Regions from separate parts of the Clostridium sp. FP1 genome, predicted to be linked through region 3. Evidence: predicted binding sites of a transcription regulator. Region 3 holds the regulator's gene; each other region holds the start of a gene.
What was found. The regulator Rex, encoded in region 3, represses fermentation and respiration genes when NADH is low (regulators of the CRP and FNR family bind a similar motif). The targets are predictions, from matches to a motif close to ATTGTTAANNNNTTAACAAT.
Positions count from the first base shown of each region.

Region 1 (6,815 bases), 240 kb from region 3:
ACCGCAAATTATCTTTTTACCTGTTCCTTTCATGAATTCTTTAATAGCATAGCTATCATTTCGCCGATCCTTCGGTGGCCCGGTAAATAGATCAATAACCTCTGACTTTCTAGCTTTTACACATACAACAGTAGTATCATCTCCAGGTTTTCCTCCATATAAATCCCAACATACCTGAATCAGATCCTTTTCAATATTTTTTGCACTTCGTCTACATTTTGTATTACGAATCAAGTAATTTTGTACATTATCCCAGCTCCAACCCAAATTTAATATATTCCCTATTCCTGCATGAATACATCCATCACTGACAACAGTAATCACGTCCCCCTCCTCCAGTACAAATTGGCTTTCATATACCTTTTTTTCATTAATAATACTTTCTTTTTTGTCTATTTCAATGCCTTTATTATTTCTTATTAAAAAGAAAGGCGGATTATCATATTCCGCAATATAAACTCTTCCATCATTATAAATTTTCATTAGAGTAAAGGTACAATAGGCAATCTCCCTTACCTTACACACAGGCAGTGTGTTTACTATAGTATCTACAGTTTCATAGATGTCCGCTCCTTCTTTAAGCATAGTACTAGCAATTTTAGATGTTAAGGAAGCTAGTATATTGGCTTTCACTCCACTACCCAGACCATCTGCCATGACAATTATAGTGCTATCCTTAAGTCTTATTATTTCCACCCTATCCCCACAAAGTTCCTCATCTTTTTTTATCAAGCTATCGTAGGCTACATCAATAAATAACTCCTTTTTATTCAACATCTTCACCTGCCACTATTTTCTTTAACTTAGTTAAAATAATCTTCGTTTCTGCAGTGGTTTCACCAAGTAGACTTGCTATTTCTTGTGCAACCCTCATTTGCTTTTCTATAACCTCTTGAGCAGCATTTAAAGTATTTTCTTTAACCTTCATTAATTCTTTTTTATTTTTCTCTTCAGCCATAATATTAATCATACTTGCAAGTACCATGTCTTGCTTTTGAAGATATACTATATTTTCTATAAACACTACGCCGTACTGTGGATAAGCAACCTTTTTACCTATTATATTTTCTCCAGATTCTCTTACATTTTTAAAATCCGTATCATCAATAAGTAGTGATATAGGTTTTCCTATGATATTTTGAGGTTGTATTTTAAATATAGCCTTGGCAGCTGGATTCATCTCTCGTACATTCATTTCTCCATCTAATAGAATTAGATTACTCGCAGTGTTTTCAACAATTTCATTAGAAAGGCTTTCTGCTTTAGTTCTCATATAATGAAGACACATATTAGTTTCAGCCATACCTTCAAAAACAGCTTGGGCTTTTTCTCTACAAGAATTATATCCGCACACTCCACAATTAAGTTCATCTATAAGTTCATATTTACCCATTTTTTTCATAATTGCTGTAATTTCTTCTTCTGTAGCTATAGCCCTTTTAATTGATTTTTCAGTGAATTTTCTATTAAAATTTATATTAGTCGGTATCTCAGTATTTATTGGATCATTATAGTTTTTACGACTCTTTATATAGGTTTTAACTTTTCTTAATTTTGTATAATAATTTTCACCATTTTTAACCATGACTGGTCCACCTATGCAGCTTCCCGTGCAGGCACTAGCTTCAATTAATACGTCCTTTAAATCGCCATTCTTAATGCTATTAAATACTTCTATGCACTCTTCCATCCCACTTACCGTAATAACACTAAGTGAACTTTTCTTTAACTCACTCCCCATTGCCTCAATAATACCTCCACCCATAGGAAATCCTTGACCTTTACTATATGGATTAATATTAAAATTCTCTTCTTCTAGTTCATGCATTTCTATACCAGCTTCAGTAATCCAAGAATTCAATTCATCGAAAGTTAATACTGCATTAATTACATTATCTTTTAAAAAATACTCAAACTCAGATTTTTTTGCAAGACATGGTCCTATAAATACAATAAAGCTATCTTCACCAAATTTCTTCTTTAATAATTTACCATGAGCTATCATTGGAGATACTACAGGAATCAAGTATGGAATAATTTCTTTAAAATATTTTTCTACTAAGTAATTAGCTGATGGGCATGCTGTGGTTATATAAACATCTCTCTTATTCTCCACAATATAATTATTATATAAATCAGCTACTATTTCCGCACCTACTGCTGTTTCTTCTATTATACTAAATCCTAACTTCTTTAAAGCCGCTACCACGCGTCCTTGCTCCACATCAAAATAACCAGCAAAGGATGGTGCTAAACTTGCTATAATTTTTTTCCCCGAATTTATAGCAAGTTTAGCAACCCCCACATCACTTTTAATTTCTCTAGCGTTTTGTGGACATATAGTAAGGCAATGACCACATTCTATACATCTTTGTTCATCTATAGTAGCTTGTTCATTCTCAAATTTTATGGCCTTCACAGGACATGAACGAAGACATTTATAACAATTTTTGCAATATGCTTTAGAAAAATTCATATTACTCATTTGATATACCTCTCATAATAGTTTCATGAAAGAATGAATCTACATTATTCTCATTTAAGGAAAAAAACTCCTCATCATTCACAGTCACAGAAACTCCCTCTGTGCATCTGCCAATACAAAATGCCCCTTTAATTTCCACCTTATCTTCAATCTTATTTTCTTTGATTAGCTTTTGTAACCCTTCTATTACTTTATAAGACCCTTTTAAATGACAGGCACTTCCAACACAAATACTAATAGTTATCATTATTATCATCCCTTCAAGTTAAGTTACCTTATATTTATTCTATGCTATTGCTTATTTTTTCATAATTAAATTTTACACCAATTACTCAAAAATTAATATAGGAGCTTTGATTTATTTTTAACAATGTCTTTGGTTTTTTAACATACAGAATAACAAAGATTGTTCGTACTTAACACAATGTTTTTTAATACCACAAACTAGATTTCACTCAGATTTTCAAAATTCAAAATTTTTAAAGGTTGAATTTCAGGAGTCTAATCTACTTCAGTCTCAAATGAATTTTACAAATCTTAAAAAAATAGATTTTACTAGTTGTAATATCGAAAGTATAGGAGCAAATATTGCTGATTTTGAGGGTGCAAGAGTTACTACTATGCAAGCAATTTCCATTTCCGCTATACTGGGTCTCATTATTGAATAAAAGTAATTAACTGTATATATCACAATAGTAATAATATGAATGGATCGAGCTACACTCAAGTTTTAGTTTCAAAGGATGGTAATAAAGTTTATATTGACAATATAGTCGAAAGCTTAGATAATTTTGTGTATGAATACAACATCAAAATGAATCTATTAAGAAAGATAAAATGTAAAAAAATAATAAAGATACATATTATTATATTTTTCAAGAATTAAGATGAAAGAAATCTAATACGGGTAAAAACGAGCCACATCATGGATAATAGTTCCATGATGTGGCTCATTTTTCTACCTATTTTGATGATATGTTTTAGTATTTTTTCATACATTATATTCTTTTAATTTGATTGAAGAAGTAATTGAGATAACTCTACAATCTTTGCAACTAATGAATTGTGATTTAATTGGTAAATCATAGGCCGCGTAACAGGAATTCCTGTATCGTTACTACACAACCCTCATGATAATTAATGCTTATCGTCCTTTCATTTTTTCAAAATAATCAATATGTCATTATTGACATATAAATAAAATCAGTGTAGAATATTAAATATAATCATATATCACTAATGACATATAACGGTGTGAAGAAGGAGTAATATTGTATAAGGGGATGATATTTATGAACAAATTATCTTATGGCCTTCTAAGCCTATTATCAACTGAACCAATGACAGGTTATGACTTAACGTCGAAGATTAATAGATTCTGGCGCTCTACTCACAGTGCCATCTATCCTTTGCTTTCAGAATTAGAAGAAAACAAGTACATTGAATTTATATTGAAAAAGCAAGATGGTAAGCCTGATAAAAAGATATATAACTTAACAGTTCAGGGTAAGGAGTTTTTACATAAATGGTTCACCTCTGAAACAAGTGATGCCGTTGTTAGGGATGAAATGACGTTAAAATTATATTGCATTCAATACATGGATACTGAAGCAGTAGAAAAGCTTCTTAATGAACTTGAGACAAGATATAAGAAAAAAATCGAAGAATATAAAAGCTCTATAGAAAAAATCAGACTCAAATTCTGTGAGAATCCCAAAGCTGTACCACCATTTGGTGCTTATATATTGACTCAAAGGGTTTTGAATGAGGCTATATTAGATCTTAAATGGTGTGACTGGGTTAGAGATGTATATAAAAACAATTATTGTAATTTTTTAGATCAAAATTTTTAAAATGAAGGAAGATGAATTAATGAAAGAAAGAGTTTTAGAAGAAAAGTGTGTTAATAAAGATATTCATGGAAAAGAGTATAGCAGAATGCTGCTTATAATTGCAATGATGATTGGATCATTTGTTTCAATCTTAAACCAGACAGTACTGTCTACTGCATTACCGCAGATAATGGAATATTTTAATATAACCGCAAGTACAGGGCAGTGGTTAACAACGGCATTTATGCTTGTTAATGCAATAATGATTCCTCTAACAGTGTTGTTACTTGAGAAAATCCCAACTAAGAAATTATTTATGTTTTCTATGTTTATGTTTGGAATTGGAACTATTATATGTGCCCTCTCCTCACGTTTTGAAGTCCTTCTTATAGGAAGAATAATTCAAGCCGTTGGAGCAGGAATAACGGCGCCTTTAATAAGTACTGTACTTCTCTTAATTTTCCCACCTGAAAAGAGGGGTTCAGCAATGGGTCTTTATGGGTTGGTTGTATGCTTTGCCCCAGCTATTGGACCTACTTTAGCAGGATTGATTATTGATAAATGGAACTGGCATTACTTATTCTATATGTTAATTCCTATTATAGTATTAGACATAATTTTTACAGCTTTCTTTATGAAGGATGTTATACCATTAAGAAATCCTAAAATAGACTTTCTATCTATTATTCTATCAACAGTAGGATTTGGAGCAATGTTGTTTGGATTTAGTAGTGCTGGAAATAAAGGCTGGTCTGATATTAGCGTTATTGGAACTATAATTATAGGAATAGTTGTAATTGCTTTATTTGTATGGCGCCAGCTTGCAATGGAAACCCCAATGCTTGAAATGCGTGTTTTTAAATCAAAAACCTTCACAATGACAACTATAATAGGTAGTATTTTAAGTATAGTTTCCATTGGAGCAGGTATTATGGTGCCGATTTTCCTTCAATCTATTCTTGGAAAATCAGCTTTTACTAGTGGCTTAGTACTTTTGCCAGGTGCATTAATAATGGCAGTTATGATGCTTATATCTGGACGTCTATTTGATAAGCATGGTGTAAAAAAGTTAGCTATACCTGGTATTATTCTATTGGTTATTGGAACTTTACCTTTTGTCAATTTGAATAGGAATACATCCATTATGTCAATTACTGTGTTATATGCAATTCGATATATTGGAATCGCACTTGCTATAATGCCATTACAAACAGCCGCAATGAATGCGCTGCCTAATAAACTGTTGGCACATGGATCTGCCGTTGTTAATACGGCAAAACAAGTAGCCGGGGCTCTTGGGACTGCAATATTGATAACTGTAATGTCTAATGTATCTGCTTCTAATGCTCCAAATAAAGCTCTGGCTAAAACAAACATGGAACATTATAAGTCAGGAATGTTGGATGCTGCATTGAAAGGTATGAATACAACCTTTATGGTAGTTACAGGAATAGCTGTACTCTGTTTAGTTATATCATTCTTCTTAAGTGATAAAAAGCGAAACAGTGATATTATAAAAAATAATACCGAACAACAAGCTGTATAACCGCAAAATCTCTATCCAAATAATCTTTATGAATTTTTGTTAATTTTTGGAACATAATTTCAAAACTTAGTGAAAATTTGACTATACCTATATAAAAAATCGACTACGTGTATTCATCTTTCACACGTGCATGTTGTAATTTTGCCACCTCTTCTCAACCCTCTCTCCACTAAGGTATAATCATTACTAATTATAAAAACAACAAAAAATACCCACAGCTAAAACCTTTAATCCGTCTTAGTTGTGGATATTAATTTATTTTATAGCATATTCTTCAAAAGCACTAAGCACTCTATCTAAAATACCATTTATATGAGCTATAGCTATACCAAAATTGGTAATAGGTAATCCCTCTAAATTAGCCTTTTTAATCCTGGACATTAACTGCTGTCTATTAAACATACAAGCTCCACAATGAAGTATTAGCCTATATTCGCTTAAATCTTCCGGAAAAGAACTTCCCGCGCAGACTGTTATATCTAACTTCCCACCTACTTTTTCCTGAAGCCATATAGGAAGTTTTTCGCGTCCTATATCTCCTTCTAGGGGATGGTGAGTGCAGGCTTCCGCTATAAGAACCTTATCTCCTGGTTTTAAAGTATCTATAGCCCTTGCACCTTTAACTAAACTGTTTAAATCGCCTTTATACCTAGCCATAAGTATAGAGAATGAAGTAAGTGGTACATCCTTTGGTATTATAGAATTAACTTTCTTAAATACCTGTGAATCCGTAATTACTAAATCTGGTTTATCCTTTAGCGAGGCTAAAACATCCTCAAGTTCACTATCCTTTACCACCAGTGCCATTGCATCATTATCAAGAAGATCCCTTATTATTTGAACCTGTGGAAGTATTAATCTCCCTTTTGGTGCTTGAATATCTTGTGGTGCTACAACCAATACTCTTGCCTTTGGTTTTACTATGTCACCAACAATTGTGCCCTTCTCGAAA
Region 1 is NZ_JAAMNJ020000001.1:835,664-842,478, reverse strand. It holds gene G9F70_RS04260 (SpoIIE family protein phosphatase) at 1-777, opposite strand, end outside; gene G9F70_RS04255 ([Fe-Fe] hydrogenase large subunit C-terminal domain-containing protein) at 767-2,485, opposite strand; gene G9F70_RS04250 ((2Fe-2S) ferredoxin domain-containing protein) at 2,478-2,732, opposite strand; gene G9F70_RS27435 (hypothetical protein) at 3,007-3,153, shown strand; gene G9F70_RS04240 (PadR family transcriptional regulator) at 3,778-4,338, shown strand; gene G9F70_RS04235 (MDR family MFS transporter) at 4,358-5,863, shown strand; gene hydF ([FeFe] hydrogenase H-cluster maturation GTPase HydF) at 6,119-6,815, opposite strand, start outside.
Region 1: a site for Rex is predicted at 2,838-2,857, ahead of G9F70_RS04250 ((2Fe-2S) ferredoxin domain-containing protein). Genes of this name have one in related genera too.

Region 2 (6,815 bases), 1.6 Mb from region 3:
TATAACCTTACTACTGGGGTGAACGCTTTTAATATATTTTCCTATTTCAGCCATAGGTGATAGATTATGAGATATATGCTCCTTTAAATCAGGAAAATTTTTCAGAACGTAGGCTACAAAGGCAGGACAACAAGAACTAGTTAAGAATTTTTTCTCTGCAAGTTCCTTAGCTTCCTTGTGGGCTACTATGTCCGCACCAAGGGCTGTCTCTACAACATTGTAAAAACCTAGCTGTTTAAGTCCAGAAACTACTTGCCCTATCTTAGCAGTTTTAAATTGTCCTGTAATAGAGGGAGCAATAATGGCATAAACTTTACTATTGGCATGGTTTTCACGGAGAAGGTTTATGGCATCTAGTATATAGGATTTATCCATAACAGCACCAAAGGGGCATTGATAAACACAGGCACCACAAGCAATACATTTGGACTCATCAATATGAGCTTTTTTATGTTCATCCATAGAAATAGCATGGGATGTGCAGGCAGTTTCACAGGGGCGAACATTTTTTATAATTGCACTATATTGGCAAGCGTTTAAGCATTTCCCACAGTTGATGCATTTTTTATGATCTATAACTGCCTTATGAAGGGCGAAGGAAATAGCACCTCTTGGGCAAGCATTTTCACATCTATGAGCAATACATCCTCTGCAAGCAGGGCCAACAGAAAATTGAGTAACAGGACACTCATCACAAGCAATATCTAAAACCTCAATTACATTGGGGTTATTTTTATTTCCACCCATGGCAAGCTTTACACGTTCATTTAAAATAGCACGCTCTTTATAAATACAGCAACGCATAGTAGCCTCTGGGCCAGGTACAATTTTCTCAGGTATATATAGTATTCCATCTTGTAGACCATCCTCAAAAGCAAGTTTTGCAACTTCCTTTAATACCTCATATTTAAGTTCTTGAACATTAGTATCAAATAATCTCATGGTTTTACCTCCTAACATAAGCTTACTTTAACTTTCTTATCCATCTCAATTAAAATGACCTTAATTTCTTTTATAAAACTCATTTTAACTGATGCACTAATCTTCATACCATCTATTTCATTACCAGGGTTAATTGCTTTACCAATAAAGAAATTTACATCTGTAGCTTCCTCAAAGAGTAACTTTGCAAGTAGAGAAGCACCATCAGTTTTATTCTCTAAATCTAGGGATATTTTACTATTCTCTAAGTACTTTCTACCTAGTTCTACTACGCGGCCAAGGGTAATAACTCCTTCAGTAACTAAATCCACACCCTCTATACTAGCGATAGCAGGTATTTCTTCATCCTGAGAACTGGTAGCCGCCTTTATAGGTTTGTTTAAATAGTTACTAACCATTTTTGAAGTACTCCCACCGCAGACTATCTTTTTACCGGCCTTAGAAAAGAAGAGCTTTAGTATTATATTATCCTCCTCTTTTTTCTCGGGAGGGCCTATAATAAGGTTTACTACCTGTCTTTTTCTTATCTTAAATACTGCAACTGTTGAATCATCCTGAGGAGTACCAAGAGATAAATCCAGGCAGGCATCAGCGATGGCAGAGGCCATTCTCTGAGGTGACATATTAGGGGTATACCATAGCTCTATATATTTGATAATTTCATCTCGTGGCCAACCATTTGTAGTAACTCGCCCAAGTCCAGCACTGGTAATGCCATCTGTAAGTAAAATAATCATATCGTAAACTTGAAGTTGTATGTTGCTTTCATAGATTTCTTTTTCGCCAATAATCTTACAGGTGGAGCAGTAGGGAAAATTTTTACCTTCCCTTATTAAAATTACACTCGGATTATCAAATTGAGCTAAATAAGCATTATTATTATAGTGAACTAATTGAAATATTGTAAAAGTCGAGTAGGCAAGATTTCTAACCTTACATACAGGCAATGTCTTTGCTACGGTATACACACTATCTTCAATGGACATATTTCCAGCCATCATAGTGCTTAAAATTTTCGAAGTTAATGTAGCTAAAATGTTTGCTTTAATCCCACTGCCAAGACCATCAGAAAGCACAATAGTAGTGGTATCCTCTTTTTTTACAATTGTATAGTAATCTCCACAAATCTTCTCACCATGCTTACTGAGGCTTACAAATCCACACTCCATAAATATGTTCTTCACTAATATTCATCCTCCTCAAACATGGTGTTTTCCAACTCTTTTAGGGCTACTTGTGTTTCGGCTGTAGTTTCGCCAAGTAGGGAAGCAATTTCGTGAACAATTCCTATTTGTTTTTCTAATATTTTGTCAGCAATATTTTTTGCGTTATTTCTTGAAGCTAGGAGTTTTTCTCTCTTTAAATGCTTGTTAGTTATATCTTTCATTATACAAATTACTACATGGCTATTCTTATCATATACTAGTAGCTCTTCGATGTATTTTTCATACTCTGCTAAATAAACCTTTTTATGTGTCCTACTTTCCTCTTTAGAAATTACATTGACAAAGTCAAACTCGTCCATAATTCTTGACACAGGTACACCTATAACATCTTCACACCTTAAAATCCCGAAAATACTACAGGCAGCCCTATTAATCTGTTGAATTCGAAGATCCATATCTACAGCTAAAATTGCATTGGGAGTTGCACTTATGATCTTATCTGAGAAGGACTCTGCTTTGCTCCTCATATAAGGAAGACACATGGTTATTTCAGCTTTACCAAAGTATACAGCAATAGCTTTTTCCTTGCAGGTATTATAGCCGCAGGTACCACAATTAAGCTCATCACTGAGAGTATTTCTACCCATTTTTTTTAGTATAGCTGCAATATCACTTTTGCTAGGGGGGAGGCAAACAATCTCTTCACTTTTAATTTCTTTATAGAGATTTATATCTGTGTTTAAATCATAATCGCAGATAGTTTCCTTATTAAGGGCAAGTTTCTCCACCTTTATTTGTGCATTTATAAGCTTCAATTTATTTTTACCTCTTGCAGGACCATTAACGCAGCTGCCATTACAGGCACTCATTTCGATGAAGCAATTTTCAAAGTTACCTTCTTCTACTTCAATCAGTGCATCAATGCAGTTATCAATGCCATCTACAGAAATATATTTATAATCTGTATTTATGTTCATGGTTTTAATTATTCCACCAGCTACAGGAAACAATCTAGATAAGTATTTTAAGGATGGGGCATCCTCCATAGCAGTTATGTTAATCTGCGCATCTTCAAGCCACTGATTGAGTTCATCAAAGGTTAAAACCATATCTACTGCTCCTGGATAGTTTTCAATCTCATCTTTTTTAGAAATACAAGGGCCGATAAATACCACCTGTGCACTGGGATTTTTAGCTCTAATCAGATTCCCATGAGCTTGCATTGGAGATAAAATAGGAGCTAAATTTTCAAGAGTACTGGGATGATGCTTTTGAATTAATTTAACTACTGTGGGACAACAGGATGAGATTATTGTTTTTCCAGTGTTTTTAGCTATGAGTTTTTCATATTCACTCTTTACTAAAAATGCACCTTCTGCTGTCTCATAAGCGTCTGAAAAACCTAATTTTTTAAGTATATCTTTAAATGCTTCAAAGGTTGAAACATCATAATTTGCAATAAAGGAAGGGGCAACACTAGCAATGATATCTTTGTCTCCTCTAACTAAATTTTTAGCGATTTCTAAGTCGTTTCTAACTTCTTTAGCGTCCTGAGGACAGGTTAAAATACAATTGCCACAAAGTATACAGTCTCTTTCAAGAATTTGTGCCTGATGGTCCTTAACTTCAATAGATTTTACAGGACAATTCCTTATACACTTATAGCAATTTTTACAATTTGCTTTCTTTAATTTTAAAATGCTCATAGGTTAATCAACCTTCTTTAAAACATATTTATCAAAAACCTCTGTTAAATTCTCTTTTGTTACTCCAGTTACAAGCTGCTCATCCACTTTTATGGTTACCCCTAATTTACAATAACCAAGACAAAAGGCAGGCTTAACATAAACCTCACTATCTAAATGTTTTTCAGTTATCATTACCTTTAATCCATTCATTATTGAATAAGAACCTCTAACGTGGCAACTGCTTCCTATACATACTAAAATATCCATTTTACGCTCTCCTTTAAAAATGTTTATTTATGACTTAATTAAGAATTATTTGTGAGAATTGATAAAAAATTTACAATACTCTTATTGTAACATTGAACTTTAGGAGGGGGTAATGTATAATTTATATAGTACATATGTTTAATAATGAATGGGTGAGGGCTATGAACTTATTACACTTAAAATATATTGTTGAAGTTGAAAAAACTAATTCAATTACAAAGGCTGCACAAAATCTATTTATGGGACAACCTAATTTAAGTAGAGCTATTAAGGAGTTAGAAAAGAAGATTGGAATTACTATTTTCAAGCGTACGGCTAAAGGGGTTGAACCAACTAGAAAAGGTGCTGAATTTTTATCTTATACAAAGGCAATTCTATCTCAAGTTAATGAGTTGGAGTCTTTATACAAGCCTTGCGAATCGGATGTCATAAAATTTAATATATCTGTTCCTAGAGCAACTTATGTTTCTGTGGCATTTTCTGAGTTTGTTAACTCTCTAAATGAGGAAAGAGAAATAAATATATTTTTTAAAGAAACAAATTCCATGGAAGCAATAAATGATGTGCATAACGGAGATTCTAATTTAGGAATTATTCGTTATGAAAAACTATATGAAAACTACTTTCTAGCCTTTTTAAAGGATTCGGATTTGGAATATGAACCACTTTGGGAATTTGACTTATGCCTACTTATGTCAAAGGAACATCCTCTTGCTAATATGGAGGATATTCCATATTATGACCTATGCCACTATACAGAGATTGTCCATGGGGATTTCCAGATACCTTCTCTTTCACCTAGTGAAATTAAAAAGGATGCTGAAGCTAGGCTACATTTAAAGCGAATTTATGTATATGAGAGGGGAAGCCAATTTGACTTACTACAAAGGGTAAAGGGTTCCTTTATGTGGGTATCGCAAATTCCACAGGATGTTTTAGATCATCAGAATATGATAATCAGAAAATCTTCTGCTAGTTCATTGGTTAATAAAGACATTATAATTTATAAGAAGAATCATGTCTTTACAACATATGAAAAGCTATTTATTGATATGGTGAAGAATTTTACAAAGCAATAAAAGCATTTCATTAAAGTGAAATTTAATGAAATGTTTTTTTATTTATTTCCAATGTATTTCATTAAAATATCTTTAATTTTTTTATTTTCACAATAATCTAAGGGAGTCGATCCTGTAGAATTTGTTGAATTTATGTCAAAGCCTAGACTTATGAGAGATTTTAAAAATTCTTCAAAGTGGTCATCATAACAGTTAATATAATCATCGTGAAGAAGAGTATTTTTATATTTATCATGTACATTGATGTCTGCTCCATATTTTACAAGAAGATTAAGAAGCTCCACAGAATAATTAAAGCTACAGTAAAACACTGGGGTCTTACCGGATATGTTGACTGCATTAACTTTAGCTCCTTTTTCCAATATCATAGTTATTACATCTATTTGAGGGTTTACTCTTGCACAAAGTTTATGAAGAGGAGTTTCCAAGAATTCACTGTGATGACTGTTAATATCAGCACCGTTATTTATTAAAAGTTCAATAGTTTTAAAATAATTATTTTCGCTATTATTAATGGCATAATGAAGTATACTTTCCAGTGCAAAGTCAGAATTTAAATCCTTAGCGACCTTCAAATAATTCTTTATTTCATCTATGTTACCTTCTTCAATATATCTATAAATTGATTTAGGGTCTTTAGAGAATATATTACCGAATATTTTCATGTTGGGTACCTCCTGTTAATTAAATATTTTAGCATGCTTAAACATTAAAAAAACCAGCATCTGATGTCAGATTTTTAGCTTTAAAATCAGTTTATTGCTTTTATAATATTATTTTAACATATCAAGGTTAAAATGTAACCTAAGTGGCAAGCTTCTTAGGAAAATTCCCCAAGGGATATTAACAAATTCTCAATACAATTTGTTTTGCCATTTCTTATAATTGAAACTTATGTTATATTTAGTGTGGGTAGAAAAGTAGCTATTGCTTTATATAGAGGAAGGAAGGCACAAGATGAAATTTGATATTTATAAAATTGCTGATAATTATAAATTGACGGAAATAGAGAGACAAGTGCTCCAATATATATTAAAAAATAGTGAGTATGTACTAAATAAAGGGGTAAGAGAAGTTGCTAATATTAATTATACTTCTGCAGCAACAGTAATTAAATTATCGAAAAAATTAGGATATACGGGTTATACTGACATGGTATATCGTTTGAATTTTATAATAAAAAATCATGAAAAAAATCAAGAGCATACTTCTGATATTACTAGTTTTATATCTTATATCGATAAAGAAAAAATAGAGGCTTTTGTTTCTATGCTTATCAAACATAGAAAGAATATAATTTTTATAACAGCTACTGGCTTCTCTGATCCAGTCGCAGATTTTTTTTGGAGAAAGATGTTAGTATTAGGATTTAGATGTATTAAAACAAATTCCTATGCCGTATATGATAATAATCAGATAGGTGGTGGTTTAGTAATTGGAATATCTAAAAGTGGAGAGACTGAAAGTGTAACGAAAGTTATCGATTATGCAGTTGAAAATAAGTTAGATATTATTACTTTCACTGGAAAGCATATGGATCATATGTCTAAACAATCCAATATACATTTTTCTATATTGGATGATAAAGAATTAGATGACCGAAATATTACTGCTAATTATTTTTATGCTAGAGTGATGATTGTTATGGAATACCTATTAGATAAAGCAATGAA
Region 2 is NZ_JAAMNJ020000001.1:2,229,752-2,236,566, forward strand. It holds gene G9F70_RS10745 (4Fe-4S dicluster domain-containing protein) at 1-942, opposite strand, end outside; gene G9F70_RS10750 (SpoIIE family protein phosphatase) at 954-2,126, opposite strand; gene G9F70_RS10755 ([Fe-Fe] hydrogenase large subunit C-terminal domain-containing protein) at 2,126-3,814, opposite strand; gene G9F70_RS10760 ((2Fe-2S) ferredoxin domain-containing protein) at 3,818-4,063, opposite strand; gene G9F70_RS10765 (LysR family transcriptional regulator) at 4,198-5,142, shown strand; gene G9F70_RS10770 (ankyrin repeat domain-containing protein) at 5,181-5,807, opposite strand; gene G9F70_RS10775 (MurR/RpiR family transcriptional regulator) at 6,100-6,815, shown strand, end outside.
Region 2: a site for Rex is predicted at 4,121-4,140, ahead of G9F70_RS10760 ((2Fe-2S) ferredoxin domain-containing protein). Genes of this name have one in related genera too.

Region 3 (6,815 bases):
TGTTTATCAACATTTACGCCAACTTTGTTATTTGTTTAACTACATTGTTAATTATATAACGTCAGCAATTTAAAGTCAACCTTCAAACGACAAAATTTGATATATTTGGTAAAATAGTTTTGAATACTAACTTTTTTTTACTTAAACCTTACATGTTTGATATATAGATAATTTGCATTTTTAGCAAGTACAAAAAACAAGAGCATTATAACTTGCTATAAGTTATAATGCTCTCTAGATTCATTTCTCATATTAAAATATTATATTATCTTGTATAATTAAAGAATCCTTTTTTAGTTTTTCTTCCTAATAATCCGCCTCTAACGTATTTTCTTAAAAGACTATGAGCTCTGTATTTAGAGTCCCCAGTTTCTTTATATAAAACATCCATTATAGCAAGACATACGTCTAGTCCTATAAGGTCACCTAGTGCTAGTGGTCCCATTGGGTGATTAGCTCCTAGCATCATTGCTTTATCGATATCTTCTGCTGATGCAATACCTTCGGCAAATATTCCTATTGCTTCATTGACCATTGGTATTAATATTCTGTTTACCACAAATCCTGGTGCTTCTGCAATTTCTACAGGATCTTTTCCAATAGATATAGCCACTTCCTTTACAAGACTAAAAGTCTCTTCAGATGTAGCCATTCCTTTTATTACTTCTACAAGCTTCATCATTGGTGCTGGATTAAAGAAATGCATTCCTATAACCTTATCAGGTCTATTTGTAGCAGCTGCCACTTCTGTTATAGAAAGTGAAGATGTATTTGATGATAAAATAGTTTCTGGTTTACAGATTTTATCGAGTTCTGCAAAAATTTCTTTCTTGATTTCCATGTTTTCTACAGCAGCTTCAACTACTAAATCACAATCTGCTGCTAAACTCATATCAGTAGTCCCTGTGATTCTTGAAAGTATTTCTTCCATATTTTCTACTGTTATTTTTTCCTTGCTAACTAATCTTTCTAGATTTTTTTTGATTCCAGCAAGTCCTTTATCTACAAATTCATCTTTTATATCTCTTATTATTACTTCATATCCTTTAGCTGCAAACGCCTGAACAATTCCAGCTCCCATAGTTCCAGCTCCAAGTACAAAAATCTTTTCCATAAATAACACGCTCCTCAAATTTCATTTTATTTAAAACTAAAAGTAGTAACTTTTTTTAAAACTTACTCTAATACTAAATTCTAGCATTAGAGCAAGTTCACTTTAATTAAAGCTATTTAATTATATTATTTTTCATCATTTAATGCATTGATTTGATCTACCATTTCAGGGAGAACTTTTGTATAATCTGCAGCTATTGCAATATCTGCAACTTTCATGATAGGTGCAGATGCATCCTTGTTTATAGCTATTATAAAATCAGAATCTTGCATACCAGCTAAATGCTGAATTGCTCCTGATATACCACAAGCTATATACACAGTTGGTCTAACAGTTTTTCCTGTTTGTCCTACTTGAAGTGATTTATCTACCCAACCATTCTCAACTGCTGCTCTAGATCCTCCAACAACTCCGCCTAGGCTAGTTGCTAGTGTTTCCAGTATTGCAAAGTTCTCTTTAGATCCAACGCCACGACCACCAGATACAATGATATTAGCTTCTCCAATATCTGCTATATCTTTAGCAAGCTTTACAACTTCTAAAGTTTTAGTTCTGATATCAGCTTCTGTTAGATTTACAGTAACTTTTTCAATCTTGCAAGTTCTATTTTTATCTTTAGCTAATTTTTCAAAAACTCCTGGTCTAATAGTAGCCATTTGTGGTCTATGATCGGAGCAAACTATTGTAGCCATCAAGTTTCCTCCGAATGCTGGTCTTGTCATAAGTAAATTTTTAGTTTCTGTATCTACATCCAAGGAAGTACAGTCAGCTGTAAGTCCTGTTGAAAGTCTTGCTGCTACCCTTGGTCCTAAATCTCTTCCTAAATAACTTGCTCCAATAAATATGACTTCTGGCTTTCTTTCGATAGCAAGTTCACAAATAACTTTTGCATAGGCATCAGTTGAAAAGTGGCCGAGTAGTGGGTGCTCAGCTACTATAATTTTATCTGCGCCAAATGCTATGAGTTCAGCCGTCATAGCATCTGTTTTATCTCCAAGTACTACCGCTGTTAATTCTACTTTTAATTTATCTGCTATTTCCCGTCCCTTACCTAAAATCTCAAGTGATACTTTTTGAAGTTCTCCATCTCTTTGCTCAGCAAAGACCCAGATTCCTTTATAATCTTCTATATTCATGCTAAATCCCTCCTTAAATAAAGTGGTTTTCTTTTAATTTTGAAACTACATACTGAGCTGCTTCTTTAGGTGGTAACTTTACAAGTTCTCCGTTTCCTTTAGGTTCTTTAGTCATAGACTTCTTAACCTTTGTTGGCGAACCGCTTAGTCCAAGAAGAGCTTTATCTGCTCCAATAATATCTGCATTCCAAACTTTAACTTCTTTATTTTGATACATATCAAAAATGTTTTTTATATTCATGTATCTTGGCTGATTTAACTCTTTTATAGCTGTTAAAAGAACCGGTGTTTTAACTTCTATGTTTTCATATCCATCTTCCCAAGCTTTTCTAACTTTTAATCCGCCCTTAATTATTTCAACTTTTTCAACGTAAGTTATTTGAGCAAGACCTAAGTGTTCTGCTATTTCCGGACCAACTTGCGCTGTATCTCCATCAATTGCTTGTCTACCTGCAAAAACTACATCGTAGTCTAATTTCCTCAAAGTTGCTGCCAGTGCATGTGATGTAGCTAATGTATCTGCTCCTGCAAATGCTCTGTCAGATACTAATATTGCGTCGTCCGCTCCCATAGCTAGTGCTTCTCTTAGCGCTTTTTCCGCTTGTGGTGGTCCCATACTTATAACGGTTACATAAGCGCCATCGCTATCTCTTAATCTTAGTGCTTCCTCTAGTGCATTTTTATCATCTGGATTTATGATTGATGGAACTCCTTCTCTTATAAGGGTTCCTGTCTTTGGATCTATTTTAACTTCATTTGTATCTGGAACTTGTTTTAAACATACAACTATATTCACTTTTAATCCCCTCCTACTTTAATAAGTTTGCAGCGATAACCATTTTTTGTACTTGTGAAGTTCCTTCGTAAATCTCAGTTATCTTAGCATCTCTCATCATTCTTTCTACTGGATATTCTTTTGTATATCCATATCCTCCGAAGATTTGAACAGCTTTAGTTGTAACTTCCATAGCTGTTTCTGATGCGTATAATTTTGCTCTAGCAGCTTCTAAACTGTATGGAAGGCCATTATCTTTATTCCATGCTGCCTTATATACTAAAAGTTTTGAAGCTTCAACTTTAACATCTAGTTCAGCCATCATCCATTGTAAACCTTGGAATGCTGATAGAGGTTTTCCAAATTGTTTTCTTTCTTTCATGTATTTAGCTGCTGCTTCTAGTGCTCCTTCTGCAATTCCTAGTGCTTGAGCTGCTATACCAATTCTTCCTCCGTCAAGAGTTTTCATTGCTATACCAAAGCCTTTTCCTTCTTTTCCAAGCATGTTTTCTTTTGGAACTATGCAATTTTCAAATACAAGTTCAGTAGTTGAAGAGGCTCTTATTCCTAATTTATCTTCGTGTTTACCAATTGAAAATCCAGGAAACTCTTTTTCAACTATGAAAGCAGTAATTCCTTTTGTTCCTTTGCTCTTATCAGTCATAGCAAAGACTATAAATGTATCCGCTACTCCGCCATTCGTGATAAATATTTTCGAACCATTTAATATATAATTATCGCCCTCTAAAACCGCTGTAGTTTGTTGCTCAGACGCATCTGTTCCTGCATTCGGCTCAGTTAATCCGAACGCACCTAATTTTTCACCTTTTGCAAGTGGAATTAGATATTTTTTCTTTTGCTCTAATGAACCAAACATGTCTATTGGGCCCGCGCATAATGAAGTATGGGCTGAAAGTATAACGCCTGTAGTTCCACATGCTTTTGATAATTCTTCAACAGCTATAACGTAAGATAAATTATCTCCACCCGCTCCACCAAATTCAGTTGAAATTGGAATACCAAGCATATGATATCTAGCCATTTTCTCTACAGTTTCCATAGGAAATCTTTCTGTTCTATCTATTTCTGCAGCTAATGGTTCAACTTCGTTTATTGTGAATTCCCTTACCATTTGTTTTACAAATTCTTGTTGTTTTGTCAATGAAAAATCCATAACCCTTCCTCCTCACTATTCTCTGATAAAAATAATAATTATTATCTTTATCTTGTTTTTTTAAATTTTATATTTATTTATTTATTTTTAAAGCATTTTTCTGATTTTTCAAGAAATGCTGTCATTCCACTTTTTTGATCTTCTGTGGCAAAGCACGCGCCAAAAATTTCAGCTTCATAAATCAAAGCTGTATCTATATCCATTTGCATACCCCTATTGATTGCTGTTTTACACAACTTAACAGCTATAGGTGCGTTGTTAACAATTTTTTTAGCTAATAGTTTTGCTTCTTCAATTAAATTTTCAGGTTCTACTACCTTATTAACAAGCCCTATTCTTAAGGCTTCTTCTGCATTAATAATTTCTGCAGTAAATAATAATTGTTTAGCCATACCTGTACCTACAAGTCTAGCGAGTCTTTGGGTACCTCCAAATCCAGGTGTTATTCCAAGACCTGCCTCTGGTTGTCCAAATTTTGCTTTTGATGAAGCTATTCTAATATCGCAAGCCATAGAAAGCTCACAACCTCCACCTAGCGCAAAACCGTTTACTGCTGCTATTATAGGTTTTTCTAAAGTCTCTAGTTTTCTAAATACTTTGTTTCCTAAATTTCCAAATCTTCTACCACCCATTGCATCGAGATCTTTCATTTCTGAGATATCAGCGCCTGCAACAAAAGCTTTTCCCCCGCCTGTTATAATTACTGCGTAGATTTGGTCATCACTAGCAATTTCATCAATTGCGAGTTCTAGCTCTTTTAACGTTTCTGTATTTAATGCATTTAGAGCTTTGGGTCTACTAATTGTAATAACTGCAACTTTGTCTTCTTTTTGAAGAACAACATTTTTGTATTCCACAACAATCCACTCCTTACGAATTAATATATTATTAACAATTTGTTAATAATATAACAATTAAGATTGAAAAAAAATAATTGAAGTACTTTACTCCAATTACATTATATCTCTTTTCTGCACTTATTTCAACAAAAAAAACACCTTTTTATTTAAAAACAGTGTTTTCCAACTTTTAATTATGCTAAGTGTTCCACCACTATTTTATGGATATGTCCTGTCATTCATTAAACAACTGAGGGTTAAAAGACTTTCACTTAAATGGACATTCTCCACTATTATTTCTTCTGGTACATCTAAATCTACAGGTGCGAAATTCCATATACCCTTAACCCCATTTGTTACCATCATATCAGCCACTGTTTGAGCATTGTTTTTGGACACACAGATTACACCAATGTCTATGGGTGTTTCTTTTAAAAATCCCACTAACCCATCTATATCTATTACTTCAACATCTCTAATTTTCAGTCCTATAAGCTTTGGATTAATATCAAAAATACCCGCTAAGTTAAATGCCAGCTTTTCAAAATTAGTGTAATTTGCAATAGCTTGCCCAATATTGCCTGCACCTACTATTATCATCTTATATTCTTTTGACAATCCTAGTATTCCGCTGATTTCATTTAATAATTCTTTTACATTATACCCGTACCCTTGTTGTCCAAAATCTCCGAAGCAATTCAAATCTTGTCTAATTTGAGATGCTGTAAACCCAATTTTCTCCCCTAATTCTTTTGAGGATATTCTATCTACATCATTTTTTAAAAGTTCTCTTAAGTATCTATGGTATTTAGGCAATCTTTTAATAACTGCCATTGATATATTCTTTTTTCTTTCCACAGTTTACATCCCTCCACCAACATCATAAATTTCATATTATTTATTTTACCACACTATTATAAGTTAACACTACTTTTTATTACAAATTTAATAGTTCTTATTGTATTTTCCCCATTTTACTTCCTTTCTACACTATTTTTTAAAATTAATCCCACATATATTTGTTTTTCACTACAAAAGTTTCAATATAAATAGTACAATATTATATGAATGAACTTTAATTGTTATTTATAATTAGTAGAGTCTCATATTTTTAGCAATTCAACTACATTAATTACTTCAAATAGCATTGCATTTTATTATTGTAATAATATTTTAATACTACAGAGTAGGAAGGTGAACATAATAATAGTTCTAAGTTGCAAAGATATTCACAAAAGTTATGGTATAGATGTTATTTTAGACAAAATAACTTTTAGTATAAATGAAGGTGAAAAAGTCGGTTTTATTGGTGCTAATGGAGCTGGTAAATCTACACTTTTCAAAATACTTACAAATCAATTGGATTCTGATAATGGTGAGCTATTTATAGATAAAAACAAAAGAATTGGTTATCTATCTCAGGATCTAAGATTAAATTCCAATAATACTATATACGAAGAAACACTTTTAGTATTCGATAATCTATTAGCCTTAGAAAAAAACCTTAAAGATTTAGAATCAAAAATGAATGAACCTTATGATGCTTCAAAAGAAGAATACACTAACAGAATAATAAAAGAGTATACATTAACCTATGACCTTTACAATAATCGCGGAGGATACACCTATAAAGGAGAAATTAGTAGGGTTCTTAAAGGACTTGGCTTTATGGAAGAAGATTACAATAAGCCAATTAACATATTAAGCGGTGGTCAAAAAACTAGAGTTGCACTATGCAAGTTATTACTTAAAAATCCAGATGTACTTTTACTGGATG
Region 3 is NZ_JAAMNJ020000001.1:592,529-599,343, reverse strand. It holds gene G9F70_RS03100 (3-hydroxybutyryl-CoA dehydrogenase) at 266-1,114, opposite strand; gene G9F70_RS03095 (electron transfer flavoprotein subunit alpha/FixB family protein) at 1,240-2,250, opposite strand; gene G9F70_RS03090 (electron transfer flavoprotein subunit beta/FixA family protein) at 2,264-3,046, opposite strand; gene G9F70_RS03085 (acyl-CoA dehydrogenase) at 3,060-4,199, opposite strand; gene G9F70_RS03080 (short-chain-enoyl-CoA hydratase) at 4,277-5,056, opposite strand; gene G9F70_RS03075 (redox-sensing transcriptional repressor Rex) at 5,258-5,896, opposite strand; gene abc-f (ribosomal protection-like ABC-F family protein) at 6,242-6,815, shown strand, end outside.